Regions from separate parts of the Brevundimonas sp. KH_060 genome, predicted to be linked through region 2. Evidence: predicted binding sites of a transcription regulator. Region 2 holds the regulator's gene; the other holds the start of a gene.
What was found. The regulator HrcA, encoded in region 2, represses chaperone genes, less so after heat shock. The targets are predictions, from matches to a motif close to GTTAGCANTCNNNNNNNNNGANTGCTAAC.
Positions count from the first base shown of each region.

Region 1 (8,309 bases), 210 kb from region 2:
TTCACCGGGGTGCTGGCGGTGATCGTCGCCGCGCCCTGCACCGCTCCCTTCATGGCCTTTGCACTGGGCGCCGCCCTGTTCATGCCCTGGCCGATGGCCCTGGCGGTCTTCCTGATGCTGGGGTTGGGCCTGGCCCTGCCCTATGTGCTGATCAGCCTCAATCCGCGCCTGCTGGCCCGCCTGCCCAAGCCCGGCCCGTGGATGGAGAGCTTACGCAATCTGCTGGCCTTCCCCATGTACGGCGCCGCCCTGTGGCTGGCCTGGGTCTATGGTCGCCAGACCGCCGACGCCCTGGCGCTGTTGTTCGGGGCCGGGCTGATGTTGGCCCTGGCGCTGTGGCTCTACGGTCGGTCTCAGGCCGCCGCGCCCGGAAAAGGCCGGGTCGCGGGCGCCGCCGCCCTGCTGGCCCTGATCGCGGCGCTGGGCTTCGGCGTCCTGGCGGGGCGCGCCGCGCCCGCCGCCTCGAACGGCGCTGGCGCTTCGACCCATTTGCCGTCCCAGCCCTGGTCCGAACAGGCGGTGAAGGCCGCCCTGGCCGAGGGACGTCCGGTCCTGGTCAACTTCACCGCCGACTGGTGCGTGACCTGCAAGGTGAACGAAAGCACGGCCCTGTCGTCGGCTCGCACGGCTGAGGCGCTGGAACAGGCGAACGCCGTCTATCTGGTCGGCGACTGGACGCGACGCGACGACGCCATCACCGCCGAACTGCAACGCCACGGCCGCTCGGGCGTGCCCCTCTACCTCGTCTATACGCCCGGCCAGTCCCAACCGCGCATCCTGCCTCAACTCTTGACCGAAGGCGTCGTCATCGGCGCCCTGAAGGACGCCGCCGCCCGCTGATCCATCACCCCAAGGAGACCGCCATGTTCCGCCTGTTGACCGCCGCCTCCGCCTCGCTTCTGCTGCTCGCCGCCTGCCAGCAACAACCCGCCGCATCGCCCGAACGGTCCGAAACCGCCGCCGTCGCGCCCGAAGCGACCGAAGCGCCCGCCCCCGGCGAAACCGCCCCGGCCTTCACCCTGGTCGACGCCGAGGGACAGCAGCGATCCCTGGCCGATTTCCGCGGCAAGACGGTCGTGCTGGAGTGGACCAACGAAGGCTGTCCCTTCGTGAAGAAGCACTACACCGGCGCCATGCAGGCCCTGCAGCGCGAGGCGACCGCCGACGGCGTGGTCTGGCTGACCATCATCTCCTCAGCGCCGGGAACCCAAGGCTTTGTCGAGGGCGACGAGGCGCAAGCCTGGAAGGCCAAGCACCAGGCCGCCTTCACCCACCTGCTGCTCGACCCGACCGGCGAGGTCGGCAAGCGCTACGACGCCAAGACCACGCCCGACATGCGCATCATAGATCCGGAGGGGCGGCTGATCTTCGTCGGCGGCATCGACGACCGGCCGACCAACAAGGTGGAAGACCTGGACGGGGCCAACAACTTCGTTCGCGCCGCCCTGGCCGACGCCAAGGCCGGCCGCGCGGTGCAGACCGCCTATGCCGCGCCCTACGGCTGCGCCATCAAATACCCCGAGACCGTCGAGGGCTGAGGACGGCCTTTCCGGCCGCCCTGCAGTCGGGCCTCAAGTCGCACGAAGCGCGGCAGGCCCCAGCAACCAAGCCTCAAGTCGAGGCTAGGCCTCGGGTTGCGGCGGCGAGGTGATGACCTCGACGTTGTCGTTCAACAGATAGGACAGCTCGTCGAGGGCCAGCTTGCGTGCGGCCGTGTCGGAGGCGCTTTCCAGCGCTGCGACCTTGACCGGAATGTCCTCCGAAATGCCGCGCAGGATGCACTTCAGATCGTTGTCCGTGCCGCGTTCCTTGAGGATCAGATGGCCCTGCATGTCGCGCTGGGCCAGATCCGTCGCCTGGGTCTTGAACGCCGCATAGGCCGCGCCGGAGAAGAAGCCGGCCTTGTCCGCCTCGCCCGAAGTCATCCAGCCGTCGACGATCGTCTTCAGGGCGCCCGAGCGGGCCACCAGATCGGCGAACAGGGGCTCCTGGGCCACAGAGACCGGAGCGGCGGGCGCGACCGGCGGCAAGGCGGCGGCTTCGGCGACGGCGGGATCAGCCAGCATCAGGGCGACAGCGAGCGCTATTCCGCAGGACATGGCGTGCCTTTCACAGGGGACCGGAACGGCGGACTTCCACCAGGAAATCCTTGTTGACCCAGTCTTGGATTGAACTCTTCACGGCCTGAGCCGTAAACCAGAGCTTGCAAGCGCCGGGCCAAAAGCCGGGACCGCCATGGGGAGACGACGATGCCGCACGCCGCCTGGGCCGAACTCGAGGCCGCCGCCCGCCGGGACGCGGACGCCCGAATCCAGGATCAATTCACGGCCGACCCCCACCGGCTGGCGCGGCTGACCCTAGATGCGGCGGGCCTGCACATCGACCTGTCCAAGCAGAGCTGGACCCAGGCGGGCCTGGATGCGGCGCTGGCTCTGGCCCGCGTCCGCGACGTCGAAGGCCGTCGCGCGGCCCTGTTCAACGGCGAGGCGGTCAACCTGACCGAAGATCGTGCTGTGCTGCACCCGGCCCTGCGTGCGCCAAACGGCGCCGACTTCCGCGCCCTGGGCGAGCCCGTCTCGGCCGAAGTCGAGGCCGTGCGCGCCGAAATGAAGGCCTATGCCGAAGCTTTGCGGTCCGGGAATGAAACAGGCGCCAGCGGACGCCCCTTCAAGACGGTGCTCCATATCGGCATCGGCGGTTCCGATCTGGGACCGCGCCTGATCTGGGACGCCCTGCGCCCGCTCGATCCGGCTATCGACCTGCGGTTCGTCGCCAACATCGATCCGCGCGACATGGCCGAGGCCTTGATCGGGCTGGATCCTGAAACCACCCTGGTGATCGTCGTCTCCAAGAGCTTCACCACCCAGGAGACCCTGCTGAACGCCCAGGCCGCCAAGGCCTGGCTGGCCGCCGCCCTTCCGGCTGAAGGAATGACGAAACACTTCATCGGCGTCACCGCCGCTCCGGACAAGGCGGCGGCCTTCGGCTGCGGCCGCGCCTTTGCATTCCGGGACTGGGTCGGCGGACGCTATTCCCTGTGGTCAGCGGTCAGCCTGTCCTGCGTCATCGGCCTGGGCTGGGACGCGTTCCAGGGCTTCCTCGACGGCGCCGCCGCCCTGGACCGCCACTTCCTCGGGGCCCCGCTGGAGAGGAACGCGCCGGTGATGCTGGCCCTGGCCGAAATCTACAACGTCAACGGCCTGCACCGCCCAGCGCGCACCGTCGCTCCCTACGCCCACGACCTGCGCCGCCTGCCCGCCTTCCTGCAGCAGCTCGAAATGGAATCGAACGGCAAGCAGGTGCGCCGCGACGGATCGCCCGTCGGCCGCCAGACCTGCCCTGTCATCTTCGGCGAGCCCGGCGCCAACGGTCAGCACGCCTTCTTCCAGCAGTTGCACCAGGGGCCGCAGGTCGTTCCGGTCGAGTTCATCATCGTGGGCCGCACCTGCGATAAAACGCCCTCGACCTATCTGTGGGCCAACGCCCTGGCTCAGGGGCAAGCCTTAATGCTGGGCAAGACAGAGACCCAAGCTCGCGCTGAACTCATCGCTTCGGGCGCCTCAGAAGCGGAAGCCGACCGCCTGGCGCCGCATAAGGCCTTCCCCGGCAACCGGCCGTCGACCGCCATTCTGATGGAGCGGCTGACGCCTCAGACCCTCGGCGCCCTGATCGCCCTCTATGAGCACAAGACCTTCGTCGAGGGCGTGCTGTGGGACATCAACAGCTTCGACCAGTGGGGCGTTGAGCTGGGCAAGGTTCTGGCCAAGGCCTTGCTGAAGGACGCCGCCACGGGAACGCCTTCAGAGGATCTCGACCCCTCCACGGCGGATCTTCTGCGGCGACTGACGACGTGATCGTCGTCGCCCCGGCCTGGCAGCGGCTGGAGGGTCTGGCCTTGCTCGCCCTCGCCGCCCTGGCCTATGCCCGCCTTGGCCAGGGCTGGGCGATGTTCGCCGTTCTCTTCCTGGCCCCCGACCTCTCATTCGCCGGCTACCTGGCCGGTCCGCGCGTGGGCGCATGGACCTATAATCTGGCGCACAGTCTGATCGGGCCGTTGGCGCTGGCGGGGGCGAGCCTGCTCGTCGCCGCGCCCTTGGCGACCGCTCTCAGCCTGATCTGGCTGGCGCACATCGGATTCGATCGCGCGCTCGGCTATGGGCTCAAGTCGCCGGACGCCTTCGGCCTCACCCACCTGGGCCTGATCGGCCCCGCCAGGCGCGCGGCGCAAGCTGATCGCTAGGATCGATGCTGCGCAGCCGCCCGGCCGGAGGTTCCTCGCCACAGGGGGTCGGTGCTAAGGCATGGCGGCACAACAGACGGCGAGGCGGCCATGGACATGTTGCTGGAGTTGACGGTCGCCACCGCCATGGTGCTGCTGACCGTGGGAGCACACGCGATCGGGTTGCTCTGTCTGGGTCGCGTGCTGGCGGCCCTGGAATCGCGGGAAAGTCCGCCCCCCACGGCGATCCGCCTCAACCCCCTGTCCACGCGCGGCGCCCTCTATACGGTGACGCTGGTGCTGGGCCTCTTCTTCATTCACGGGCTGGAGATCTGGAGCTACGCCGCCCTCTTCTACCTGCTGGGCGCCGTGCCAGACCTGCGCGAGGCAGTCTATTTCTCGTCCATCAGCTACAGCTCCATCGGCTACGGCGACGCCTCCATCGACCCGGAGTGGAAGCTGCTGGGCGCGATCGAAGGCATCAACGGCGCCATCCTGCTGGGCTGGACGGTGGCCTTCTTCGTCGCCGTCATGGGACGGCTGCTGCCGAGCGCCGAGCGAAACAGCGGCTTCGAGTAGGCCCGCCCATGAAAAAAGGCCCAGCCATGCAGCCGAGCCTTTCTCATCTTACCCTCCGCCTACCAGCGGCGGTCGTATCGATAGTCGCGATCACGATCACGACCACGATCGCGACGGTTCTGATGGCTGCGCCATTCGCCATGGTTCCGCCAATAGCGGCCGTCCCGATAATAGCGGTCGTCGCCCCGCTCGTAACGGCCGTTGTAATAGCCGTCGCGGCTGTTGATGCCGTGCTCGCGTTCCCAGTGGCCCTGGTTCCGATAGCAGCGGCCGCCACGGCGATAGCCGCAGTCGTCGTTGTTCGAGGACGACGCCGCGCCCAAGGCTGCGCCCGCCAGGGCGCCGCCCGCGACATAGCGTCCGTCGCCTTGACCGATCAAAGCCCCGGCGACGCCGCCGACCACGGCGCCCAGGACCGCGTCACGACCGGTGTTGTCGCGATCGCGGTCGCGATAGTGCTGAGCGGCGGCCGGGGTCGAAGCCAGCATCGTCAAGGCGATAGCGCCCACGCCGATCTTGGTCAGGGTCTTCATGGCGGGCTCCTTTCGAAAGCCGGTTGATCCGTTGTCCCCCTTTTAGCGGCGCCTGTCTGAACGACCTCGGCGGCGGGCGTTCATTTTCGCTTCATCTTGAGACCGGATTTCGGGCGCCGTCGCCCTTGACGCCCCCCCTCCCCCTGCCTAACTCCCCGGTCGTTAGCACTCGGGGAGGGCGACTGCCAAAGTCGCGGGCTCCGAGGGCTGGAACCAACATCCTAACGGGAGTTACTCAGATGGCGTTTCGTCCGCTCGGCGACCGCGTGCTGGTCAAGCGCGTTGAAGAAGAATCCAAGACCAAGGGCGGGATCATCATCCCCGACACGGCCAAGGAAAAGCCCCAGGAAGGCGAAGTCGTCGCCGTGGGCCCCGGCGTCCGTGACGAAGACGGCAAGTTCGTCGCCCTGGAACTGAAGGCCGGCGACCGCGTCCTGTTCGGCAAGTGGTCGGGCAGCGAAGTGAAGATCGACGGTGAAGACCTGATCATCATGAAGGAATCCGACGTCCTGGGCGTGCTGTCCTAAGCGAAATCGGTCCGGCCGCTTCGCGGACGGGCTCAGATATTCGCGGCACTGACAGCCGCCTCTGGTTTCCGGTTTCTGATTTAAAATCTTATAGATAGGAGCTGCCCGCATGGCCGCTAAAATCGTAAAATTCAACACCGACGCCCGCGACAAGATGCTGAAGGGCGTCAACGTCCTGGCTGACGCCGTCAAGGTGACCCTGGGTCCGAAGGGCCGCAACGTCGTGATCCAGAAGTCGTTCGGCGCCCCGCGCTCGACCAAGGACGGCGTCTCGGTCGCCAAAGAGATCGAGCTGGAAGACGCCTTCGAGAACATGGGCGCCCAGATGATCCGCGAAGTCGCCTCCAAGGCGAACGACAACGCGGGCGACGGCACCACCACCGCCACCGTTCTGGCTCAGGCCATCGTGCAAGAGGGCCTGAAGGCCGTCGCCGCCGGCATGAACCCGATGGACCTGAAGCGCGGCATCGATCAGGCCGTCGCCGTGGCCCTGGACGAAGTGAAGACCATCTCCAAGCCGGTCTCCAACAACTCGGAAATCGCCCAGGTCGGCACCATCTCGGCCAACGGCGACGCTGAAATCGGCGAGCTGATCGCCCTGGCCATGGCCAAGGTCGGCAACGAAGGCGTCATCACGGTCGAAGAAGCCAAGACGGCCGAAACCACGGTCGACATCGTCGAAGGCATGCAGTTCGACCGCGGCTACCTGTCGCCCTACTTCATCACCAACCCGGACAAGATGGAGGTCTCCCTCGAAGAGCCGCTCATCCTGCTCCACGAGAAGAAGCTGACCTCGCTGCAGCCGATGCTGCCGGTGCTGGAAGCCGTGGTTCAGTCGGGCCGTCCCCTGCTGATCATCGCCGAGGACATCGAAGGCGAAGCCCTGGCCACCCTGGTGGTCAACAAACTGCGCGGCGGCCTGCGCGTCGCCGCCGTCAAGGCTCCGGGCTTCGGCGACCGCCGCAAGGCCATGCTGGAAGACATCGCCATCCTGACGGGCGGCCAGGTCATCTCGGAAGACCTGGGCATCAAGCTTGAAACGGTCACGCTCGACATGCTGGGCAAGGCCAAGAAGGTCCAGATCACCAAGGACGACACCACCATCGTCGAAGGTTCGGGCGAGAAGGACGGCATCGAAGCCCGCGTGGCCCAGATCAAGCGTCAGATCGAGGACACCACCTCGGACTACGACAAGGAAAAGCTGCAAGAGCGTCTGGCCAAGCTGGCCGGCGGCGTCGCCGTCCTGCGCGTCGGCGGCTCGACCGAAGTCGAAGTGAAGGAAAAGAAGGACCGCGTCGACGACGCCCTGAACGCAACCCGCGCCGCTGCCGATGAAGGCATCGTCCCGGGCGGCGGCGTGGCCCTGCTGCAAGCCTCCAAGAAGCTGATCGATCTGAAGGGCGTCAACGCCGATCAGAACGCCGGCATCAACATCGTGCGCCGCGCCCTGCAGGCTCCGATCCGTCAGATCTCGGAAAACTCGGGCGTCGAAGGCTCGATCGTGGTCGGCAAGGTCATGGAATCGACCGACGCCTCGTTCGGCTTCAACGCCCAGACCGAAGAGTACGGCGACCTCGTCCAGATGGGCGTGATCGATCCGGCCAAGGTTGTCCGTTCAGCTCTGAAGTCGGCCGCCTCGGTCGCCGGCATCATGATCACCACGGAAGCCGCCATCGCTGACGCGCCCAAGAAGGGCGGCGCCGGCGGCGCCCCCGACATGGGCGGCATGGGCGGCATGGGCGGCATGGACTTCTAAGTCCAAGCTGACCAACCTTAAGACTGCGGAACCCCCGATCGGAAACGGTCGGGGGTTTTGCTATGCGAAGGCATGGCACACTACGTCCGCATTGATCCTCGCATCCAAACTATCGCTCAATTGGAAGTCTGCGCCGCAGCCCTCGAACGAGCAAAGCACGATGCGGGTGAGTTGGTGCAGGCCGTTCGTGCTTGCCACCTGGCGCTCTATTCTGCTCTCGTCGCGTCGCTTGCTGGCCCCGTCGCTATTGGCGCGTTTGGGCAGAAACTGGCAGCCAAACATCTGATGTGGATGACTTCAAACGATGCAGCCAAAGGCGATTACCCCGGCGATCGGGTCCAAGAAATGGATGCACTGCTTCAAAGCGCACAAGGCACCGGCCTTGTTAAGAATTTCGGCGGTGATCCACTCCTACTCGCATCGAAGGATGCCGACTTGATCACTCGATTGCAGACGGCCCGACATACGATTGAACATCCTAAACCCGGAACTCACAGCCTCGAGATAGTCTGGCTAATCGAACCATTGACGGTAGCGTCTTCAGTCTCGCTTTGGCTACTCGAGCATCCCTCAATTCGCCACCATACGAATGAAGAGGAATTGGGCCAAGCGCGTATCGCCGTTGCGGAAATTGGACGCCTGGCCGCCGAAACAATGCTGCGCCTAAAGGCCTAACCCATCTCTCCCACCTCACG
Region 1 covers NZ_CM174463.1:3,424,720-3,433,028, reverse strand. Annotated here, with positions in the region: gene AC3IPP_RS16995 (protein-disulfide reductase DsbD family protein) at 1-840, shown strand, start outside; gene AC3IPP_RS16990 (thioredoxin family protein) at 864-1,538, shown strand; gene AC3IPP_RS16985 (hypothetical protein) at 1,623-2,099, opposite strand; gene pgi (glucose-6-phosphate isomerase) at 2,250-3,854, shown strand; gene AC3IPP_RS16975 (DUF4260 domain-containing protein) at 3,851-4,240, shown strand; gene AC3IPP_RS16970 (ion channel) at 4,331-4,798, shown strand; gene AC3IPP_RS16965 (YMGG-like glycine zipper-containing protein) at 4,858-5,331, opposite strand; gene groES (co-chaperone GroES) at 5,571-5,858, shown strand; gene groL (chaperonin GroEL) at 5,968-7,614, shown strand; gene AC3IPP_RS16950 (hypothetical protein) at 7,687-8,289, shown strand; gene AC3IPP_RS16945 (LysR substrate-binding domain-containing protein) at 8,286-8,309, opposite strand, start outside.
Region 1: the regulator HrcA is predicted to act here: its motif matches at 5,493-5,521, upstream of groES (co-chaperone GroES).

Region 2 (8,309 bases):
GGGCTTTTGAAATCATGCCGCGCCGGACGACGCCCGGTTCGGCGGTGGATGGGGTCGGCGGGCAAGCCCCTAAGGATTTGGGGGTTATCGCCGGGTTGGCTCGGATATGGGAAAGACCGCAGGGGCTGCAAGGCCTTCCGCCCGGTTCCGGGCCGATTCCGCGCCTTATGGCGGACAAGGCGGCGCGGCGCCGCTAAATTCGGCTGATGATCCCGCAAAACCCCCTGCAACCGTCCAGAAAAGAGATCAGGGAAGCGCCGACCGCCCTGCCCGGCTTTCGCCTGTGGCCCAGTCTGCTGGACGCCGCCGAACAGGCCGAACTGCTGGCCGAGGTGCGGCGGGGGCTGGAGGCGGCGCCCCTCTATCGCCCGACGACGCCCGGCGGGCGGCCGTTCTCGGTGCGAATGAGTAATTTCGGCGCCCTGGGCTGGGTGTCGGACCGCGCAGGCTATCGTTATCAGCCGACCCACCCATCGACCGGCGCCCCCTGGCCCGCCATCCCGCCCCGGCTTCTGAGCCTGTGGGACGCGCTGACCGGCTGGCCGAGCCCGCCAGACGCCTGCCTGGTCAACCTCTATCAGGGAGGCGAAGATGGGCCTGCATCAGGACAGGGACGAGCGCGATCTGACAGCGCCCGTGCTGTCGATCTCCCTGGGCGACACGGCGGTGTTCCGCATAGGCCCGGCCGAAGGCGGCGCGACCCGCAGCGTGCGCCTGGCCTCCGGCGACGTCTGCGCCCTGACCGGACCCGCGCGGCTGGCGCGCCACGGCGTCGACCGGCTGCTGGCGGGCTCGTCGCGGCTGCTGCCGGGCGGGGGACGGGTCAACCTGACCCTACGGGTCGCAGGTTAGGCGGAAAGACTCGACGGCGCGCAAAAAGCCGGGGCACTGTCACGCCTTCCACAGCGCCGACCGGAGACCCGCGATGACCCTGATCACCCGGCCCGAGGGCCTGAGCCCCGACCAGATCGCCCCCAGCCGCCGCAGCCTGGGCGTGGCGACAGCGGGCGGGCTGTTCTTCGCCGCCTACGCCCCCGCCGCCCTCAGCCAGTCGGCCCAGCCGATCGCGACCGATGCGATTGACCTGGTCACGCAGGACGTGACCTATCCCGCGCCCGACGGCTTCGCCCTGCCCGCCTATGTCGCCCGCCCCGCTGGCTCTGGCCCCTTTCCCGTCGTGATCGTGGTGTCTGAGATTTTCGGCGTGCACGAGTACATCCGCGACGTCTGCCGCCGCCTGGCCAAGGCCGGCTATGCAGCCGTGGCGCCCGCCTTCTTCGTCCGCGTCCAGGACCCAGCCCCGCTCAGCGACATGCAGGCCATCATGCGCATCGTCGGCGCCGCCCGTTACGACCAGGTCATGGGCGACATCGGCGCCGGGCTGGACTGGATCGGCGCGCAATCCTGGGCGAAGGCCGACAGGGTCGGGATCACCGGCTTCTGCTGGGGCGGCAAGGTGGTGTGGCAGGCCATGGCCCGCTTCCCGACGCTGGACGCGGGGGTCGCCTGGTACGGCCGCCTGTCCCCCGCCGCCACGGCGACCGACGAACAGAAGGCGGCCGGCCACCCCTGGCCCATCGACCTGGCGAGCGAGCTGAAGGCCCCCGTGCTGGGCCTCTACGGCGGCGCGGACAGCGGCATTCCCAACGATACGGTCAAGGCGATGAACGACGCCCTGGAGGCCGCCGGCCGGACCGACAGCCAGATCATCCTCTACGACGACGCCCCGCACGGCTTCCACGCCGACTATCGCGTCTCCTACCGCGAGGCGGACGCGAAGGACGGCTGGCGGCGGCTGCTCGAACTGTTCAACTCGAGATTAAAGGGCTGACCTCTCCACCCGCTCACCCCCGGTCGACGAGCAGACTATACAGGCAAACAGAAAACGGCCCGGCGCGTCTGCGCCGGGCCGTCGTCGTTTCAGCGCGCAAAAGCCGCTCAGGCCTTGGCGTCGAAATTCCCGCCGGTCGTATTGGGGTCGGCATAGGCGCCGCCCGCCGCCGGGCCCGAACCCTTGGCCGCGACCACCACCATGGCCGCGCGCACGGTGCGGCCGAACAGGGCGTAGCCCGGCTGCAGCGTCTGGATGACAGCGCCGCCCGGCACGGTGTCCGAGGGCTGCTCCATCATCGCCTGATGCAGGTGTGGATCGAAGGCGTCGCCCGGCGCCGGATCGACGCGGGTCAGGCCGTTAGCCTCAAAGGCCGACAGCAGGGATTTCTGCGTCAGCTCCAGCCCCGTGAGCATGGCGGCCGCCGGGCCGTCGGCGTCCGTGGGCGCCGTCGCCAGGCCGCGCTCCAGCGTGTCGGCCACGCCCAGCAGATCCTTGGCGAAGCGCTGGATGGCGTAGGCGCGGGCGTCATTCTGCTGCGTCTCGGCGCGGCGCTTGACGTTCTCGGCCTCGGCCACGGCGCGCAGGGCGCGATCCTTCCACTGATCGCGCTCGGCGATCAGGGCGTCGACCACGGCGGTCTCGTCGCCTTCAGGCGCGAGGTCAGCCTCGTGGATGTTCTGCTCGAGTTGATCCCGCGTCTCGTCGTTGATGTCGTTCACGTCTCTTGTCCGTCCAGAATCCGGCCCAGCACCCGGGCGGTATAGTCCACCAACGGTATGACACGGGCGTAGTTCAACCGCGCGGGCCCGATGACGCCGATGGCGCCCAGCACCCGCTGCCGGCCCGACATATAGGGCGCCGCGATCACGGCGGAACCCGAAAGCGAAAAGAGTCGCGTTTCCGCGCCGATATAGATGCGCACGCCCTGGGCCGCGCCGACGTCGTCCAGCAGGCCGATCAGCTGTTCCTTCTGCTCCAGATCGTCAAACAGGACGCGCACCCGCTCCAGATCCTCCGCCGCGCGGGCGTCCTGCAACAGATTGCCGCGCCCCCGCACGATCAGGTTGCGGTCATGGCCCGCGCCGCCCGCGCCGCCGCTCCAGGCGGCCAGCCCGTCCTCGACCAGGCGCGCGGCGGCGGCGTCCAGGTCGCGCCGGGCGACCTCCATCTCGGCCTTCATCTCATGCCGGGCCTCGGCCAGCGGGCGCCCCTTCAGCCGCGCGCTGAGGAAGTTGGACGCCTCCTGCAGGGTCGAGGGGGTGACGCCGGGCGCCAGGTTCATCAGCCGATTCTCGACCACCCCGTCGTCGGCGACCAGCACCGCCAGCGCCTGCCCGCCGCCCAGAGCCACGAACTCGACATGGCGCACCCCCGCCTCGCGCACCGGGCTGGCGACGATGCCCGCCCCGCCCGCCAGACCCGACAGGAGCGACGACGCCGCATCCAGCGCCTCCTCGACATTGCGGCCGCCGCCCTTGGCGCCCAGCACCGCCAGCCGGGCGTCGATCTCGCGCCGTTCCTCCTGACCGATGTCGCCGACTTCCAAGAGGCCGTCCACGAACAGCCGCAGCCCCGCATGGGTCGGCGCCCGCCCGGCCGAGGAATGCGGCGAGGCCAGCAACCCCGCCTGCGTCAGCGTCTGCATCGTGTTGCGGATCGAGGCGGGCGACAGGTCCAGCCCGGCGCGCGACAGGGTGTGCGACCCCACCGGCTCGCCCGTCTCCAGATAGGTCTCGACCACGCGCCGGAAGATGTCGCGCGCCCGCGCATCCAGCGTCGCCAGGCCCGGCGAAGGGTGCAGCAGGCTCATGGCGCCGCCCTCCGCCCCGTCAGGACGGACCGAAGACACACCGCAAACGGGTCAGGGCGGGACAGGCTCATGGTTTCAGGATAAGCACGCGCCATCCCGCTTCCAAGGAATTCCCATGCGCCCGTCCGAACGCACCCCCGAACAACTCCGCACCGTCACGCTGGAAACCGGCGTCAACCGCTACGCCGAGGGCTCGTGCCTGGTGTCCTTCGGTCATACCAAGGTGCTGGTGACGGCCTCGATCGAAGAGAAGGTGCCGGGCTGGATGCGCAACACCGGCCAGGGCTGGGTCACGGCCGAATACGGCATGCTGCCCCGCGCCACCCACACCCGCGGCCGTCGTGAAGCCGCCGCCGGCAAGCAGTCGGGCCGCACCCAGGAAATCCAGCGCCTGATCGGCCGCAGCTTGCGCGCCGTGGTCGACCTGAAGGCGCTGGGCGAGCGTCAGGTGCTGATCGACTGCGACGTGATCCAGGCCGACGGCGGCACCCGCACCGCCTCCATCACCGGCGCCTGGGTGGCGATGGCCTCGGCCCTCAACTACCTTAAGGACGAAGGCGTTCTGACGACCGACCCCATTCTGGACCAGGTGGCGGCCGTGTCCTGCGGCGTGTTCAAGGATCTGCCGGTGCTGGACCTCGATTATGAGGAAGACTCCACCGCAGAGGCCGACAGCAACTTCGTCCTGACCGGCGCCGGTCAGATCGTCGAGATCCAGGCCACCGGCGAGAAGCGCGGCTTCAGCCGGGCCGAGTTCGACCGCCTGTTCGAACTGGCCGAGATCGGCTGCACCGAACTGTTCGCCCTACAGCGCGCCGCCGTGGAGGCCGCGCGCCGATAAGGCTTTTGCTGGAGCCGGATCGGGACCATCGTCGTTGCTAAGGCGAACCCCGATCCGAAAGCTCGCACATGACCCGACCGTCCCTTCTGGCCTGCCTGATCCTGAGCGGGCTTTTAGTCGCCTGCCAGCCGCGGCCTGAACCGCCAGCCCCCGCGCCGGTCCCGACGCCAGCGCCCTCCCCGGCCCGCGAACCCGAGGCCCGCCTGCCCGAAGGCCCGGACATGGCGCCCCAATCGGTTCCGCTCGACGAACGCCCCTGCGTTGAGGCCCTGGGCGAAGCGGCCTCCGCCCGTCTTGTCCAGCGCTGTATCGCCGTCAGCCCCGCCACACGCCCGCCCTGCCACGCCTCCAACCCCTGCGACCTGATCCAGGGCGAGATCGACCGTTCCTGCGCGATGTGGACCCGCGACGGCGAACCCCCGCCGAAAGAGTGCCAGGGCTGACTCGACACGCCGCGCCTCTCCCTCCCCGTCCCGGGGAGGGTGGTCGGAGCGAAGCGGAGACCGGATGGGGAGGGCTTGGCGATCCTGGCCTCAGCGTTTGAACAGCCTCGTCGCCCCCACCCGACCTCGCCCTGACGGGCTCGGCCACCCTCCCCGGGACGGGGAGGGAGAAGACGCGCTCCAGCAGCGAGCCGCCGCGTCGCAAGCGATAGCGCACAAAAAAAACCCCGGCGGATCGCTCCGCCGGGGTCTTCTTCATTTCAGCCGTGAGGCCGAGGCTTAGTCGCGACGGCGACGGCCGCGGTCGCCGCCGTTACGGTCGCCCTTGGGACGGCCGCCGGTGTCTTCCGACAGCGGGGCTTCACCGCGTTCAGCGCGCTCGGCGTTGATCTTGTCGGTAATGTCCTCGCCGGTTTCCTGATCGACGACCTTCATCGACAGCTTGGTCTTGCCGCGATCGTCGAAGCCCAGGAACTTGACCTTGACCTCTTGGCCTTCCGACAGGACGTCGGCCGGGTTGGCGACGCGCTCCAGAGCGATCTGGGACACGTGGACCAGGCCGTCCTTGGCGCCGAAGAAGTTCACGAAGGCGCCGAAGTCGACGACCTTCACGACCTTGCCGGTGTAGATGGTGCCGACTTCCGGCTCCGAGGCGATCGATTGGATCCAGGCCTTGGCGGCTTCGATCTTCTCTTGCTCGTTGGCGGCGATCTTGATGGTGCCGTCGTCGCCGATGTCGACCTTGGCGCCGGTCTTCTCGACGATCTCGCGGATGACCTTGCCGCCCGAACCGATCACTTCACGGATCTTGTCGACCGCGATCTTGATGGATTCGATTTTGGGCGCGAACTCGCCCAGTTCGGCGCGCGGGGCTTCCATCGCCTTCGACATTTCGTCGAGGATGTGCAGACGACCGGCCGAAGCCTGCGTCAGGGCCTGCTGCATGATCTCCTTGGTGATGCCGGCGACCTTGATGTCCATCTGAAGGCTGGTAATGCCTTCCGAGGTGCCCGCGACCTTGAAGTCCATGTCGCCCAGGTGATCTTCGTCACCCAGGATGTCCGACAGGATGGCGAACTCGCCCGACGGCTCCAGGATCAGACCCATGGCGATGCCCGAGACCGGACGGACCAGCGGCACGCCGGCGTCCATCAGGGCCAGCGACGAACCACAGACCGTGGCCATCGAGGACGAACCGTTCGACTCGGTGATCTCCGACACCAGACGGATGGTGTAGGGGAAGTCCTCGCGGGTCGGCAGCATCGGACGGATGGCGCGCCAGGCCAGCTTGCCGTGACCGATTTCGCGACGGCCCGGCGAGCCCATGCGGCCCGCTTCACCGACCGAATAGGGCGGGAAGTTGTAGTGCAGCAGGAAGGACTCTTTGTAGGTCCCGGTCAGGCTGTCGATGTACTGCTCGTCCTCGCCGGTGCCGAGCGTGGCGACGACCAGGGCTTGCGTTTCGCCGCGCGTGAACAGCGACGAACCGTGGGTGCGCGGCAGGACGCCGACTTCCGAGACGATGGCGCGGACCTTGTCCAGGGCGCGGCCGTCGACGCGGTGGCTGTTCTCGATGATGTCGCGACGCAGGACGTCGGCTTCACATTCCTTGAACGCAGCCGAGAACTTCGACGAGTCGACGCCGTCGGGGTTTTCGTCGGTCTTCACCAGGGCGGCGGCGGCGGTCTTCTTGGCCGCGTCGACGCCCGAGCGACGCTCGTACTTGCCCGGATGAGCGTAGGCAGCCTTGATGTCTTCGCCGACCAGTTTCTTGATCGAGGCGACGACGTCCGAGTGGTCTTCAGCCTGGAAGTCGAACGGCTCCTTGGCGGCGTGCTCGGCCAGTTCGATGATAGCGTCGATCACCGGCTGCATGCCCGCGTGCGCGAACATCAGGGCCTCGAGCATCTTCTCTTCCGAAAGCTCCTTGGCTTCGGATTCGACCATCATGATGGCGTCTTGCGTACCGGCGACGACCAGGTCCAGGGCGCTTTCGCCCAGGGTGTCGATGGCGGGGTTCAGCACCAGCTCGCCGTCGATCAGGCCGACGCGCGCGGCGCCGATGGGGCCCATGAAGGGCACGCCCGAGATGGTCAGGGCGGCCGAGGCGGCGACCATGCCCAGGATGTCGGGATCGTTCTCAAGGTCGTGCTGCAGCACGGTGACGATGACCTGGGTCTCGTTCTTGAAGCCCTTGACGAACAGGGGGCGGATCGGGCGGTCGATCAGGCGGGAGACCAGGGTCTCCTTCTCGGTCGGACGGCCTTCACGCTTGAAGTAGCCGCCCGGGATCTTGCCGGCGGCGAACGTCTTCTCTTGGTAGTTGACGGTCAGCGGGAAGAAATCCAGGCCCGGCTTGGGCTGGCGGCCATAGACGACGGTGGCCAGAACCACGGTCTCGCCGTAGGTCGCCAGCACGGCGCCGTCAGCCTGACGGGCGATGCGGCCGGTTTCCAGCGTCAGCGGGCGTCCGGCCCACTCGATCGTCTTGCGTTTGATGTCGAACATTATTCTTCTTTCGTCTCCCGCGGGCGTATTCCCGTCGGGGGTGTGCGGAGCGGCAGGCCGTTCAGTCCTGCGGTCCCCATTAGCCAGGCCGCATCATCGCGGCCGGACGGGTGATTGAGGACCGGATTTCAGGCCCTCGCGTCGGTTGCGCCGGTAAGACCCGCGGCGCACGGGAAAGCATAGTCTAGGAGCGGAACGAGGCGCGGACGTGTCCGCCCGCGCCTCGTGGAATTATCCGATCCGCAACCGGGCGCGCCTTAGCGACGCAGACCCAGCTTGGCGATCAGCGCCTGATAGCGGGCGCTGTCGGTCTTGTTCAGGTGGTCCAGAAGGCGACGACGCTGCGAAACCTGCTTCAGCAGGCCACGACGCGAGTGGTTGTCCTTCTTGTGGGTCTTGAAGTGCTCGGTCAGGTTGGCGATGCGTTCCGTCAGGATCGCGACCTGCACTTCAGCCGAACCGGTGTCGCCCGTCGAGCGAGCGTTATCGGCGATGACTTCAGCTTTACGTTCAGCCGTAATCGACATCAGAGTTCTCCGTTATGGGAGGTTAAAAACACGATCGGGTTCAAGCCGACCGGCCCTGAGATTGCCGAGCGCGACCAATGTCTTGCCCTCGAAGACCGAAACCAGCCGCGAGCCGGCGGTGAGCCGGGCCTTGAGCGTTTCAATCTGTCGGGGGAGCAGAACGATCGGCCGTCCCTGCCTCAGAGAGAGGGCGTCCTGATCCGTCACGGCCAACTCCGGGATGTCGTCCAGAGCGGTCGAAACGGGCAGCAAGCCCTCAAAGGCGGCGCCCTTATGCGCCAAGTCTTCCAGAAAATCCAGCGTTACGGCGTTCTCGATCGAGAACGGCCCCACGCGCTCGCGCCGC
Region 2 covers NZ_CM174463.1:3,210,799-3,219,107, forward strand. Annotated here, with positions in the region: partial or broken gene AC3IPP_RS15850 (alpha-ketoglutarate-dependent dioxygenase AlkB) at 207-852, shown strand; gene AC3IPP_RS15855 (dienelactone hydrolase family protein) at 926-1,831, shown strand; gene grpE (nucleotide exchange factor GrpE) at 1,939-2,508, opposite strand; gene hrcA (heat-inducible transcriptional repressor HrcA) at 2,550-3,644, opposite strand; gene rph (ribonuclease PH) at 3,760-4,485, shown strand; gene AC3IPP_RS15875 (hypothetical protein) at 4,554-4,928, shown strand; gene pnp (polyribonucleotide nucleotidyltransferase) at 5,208-7,436, opposite strand; gene rpsO (30S ribosomal protein S15) at 7,694-7,963, opposite strand; gene truB (tRNA pseudouridine(55) synthase TruB) at 7,976-8,309, opposite strand, start outside.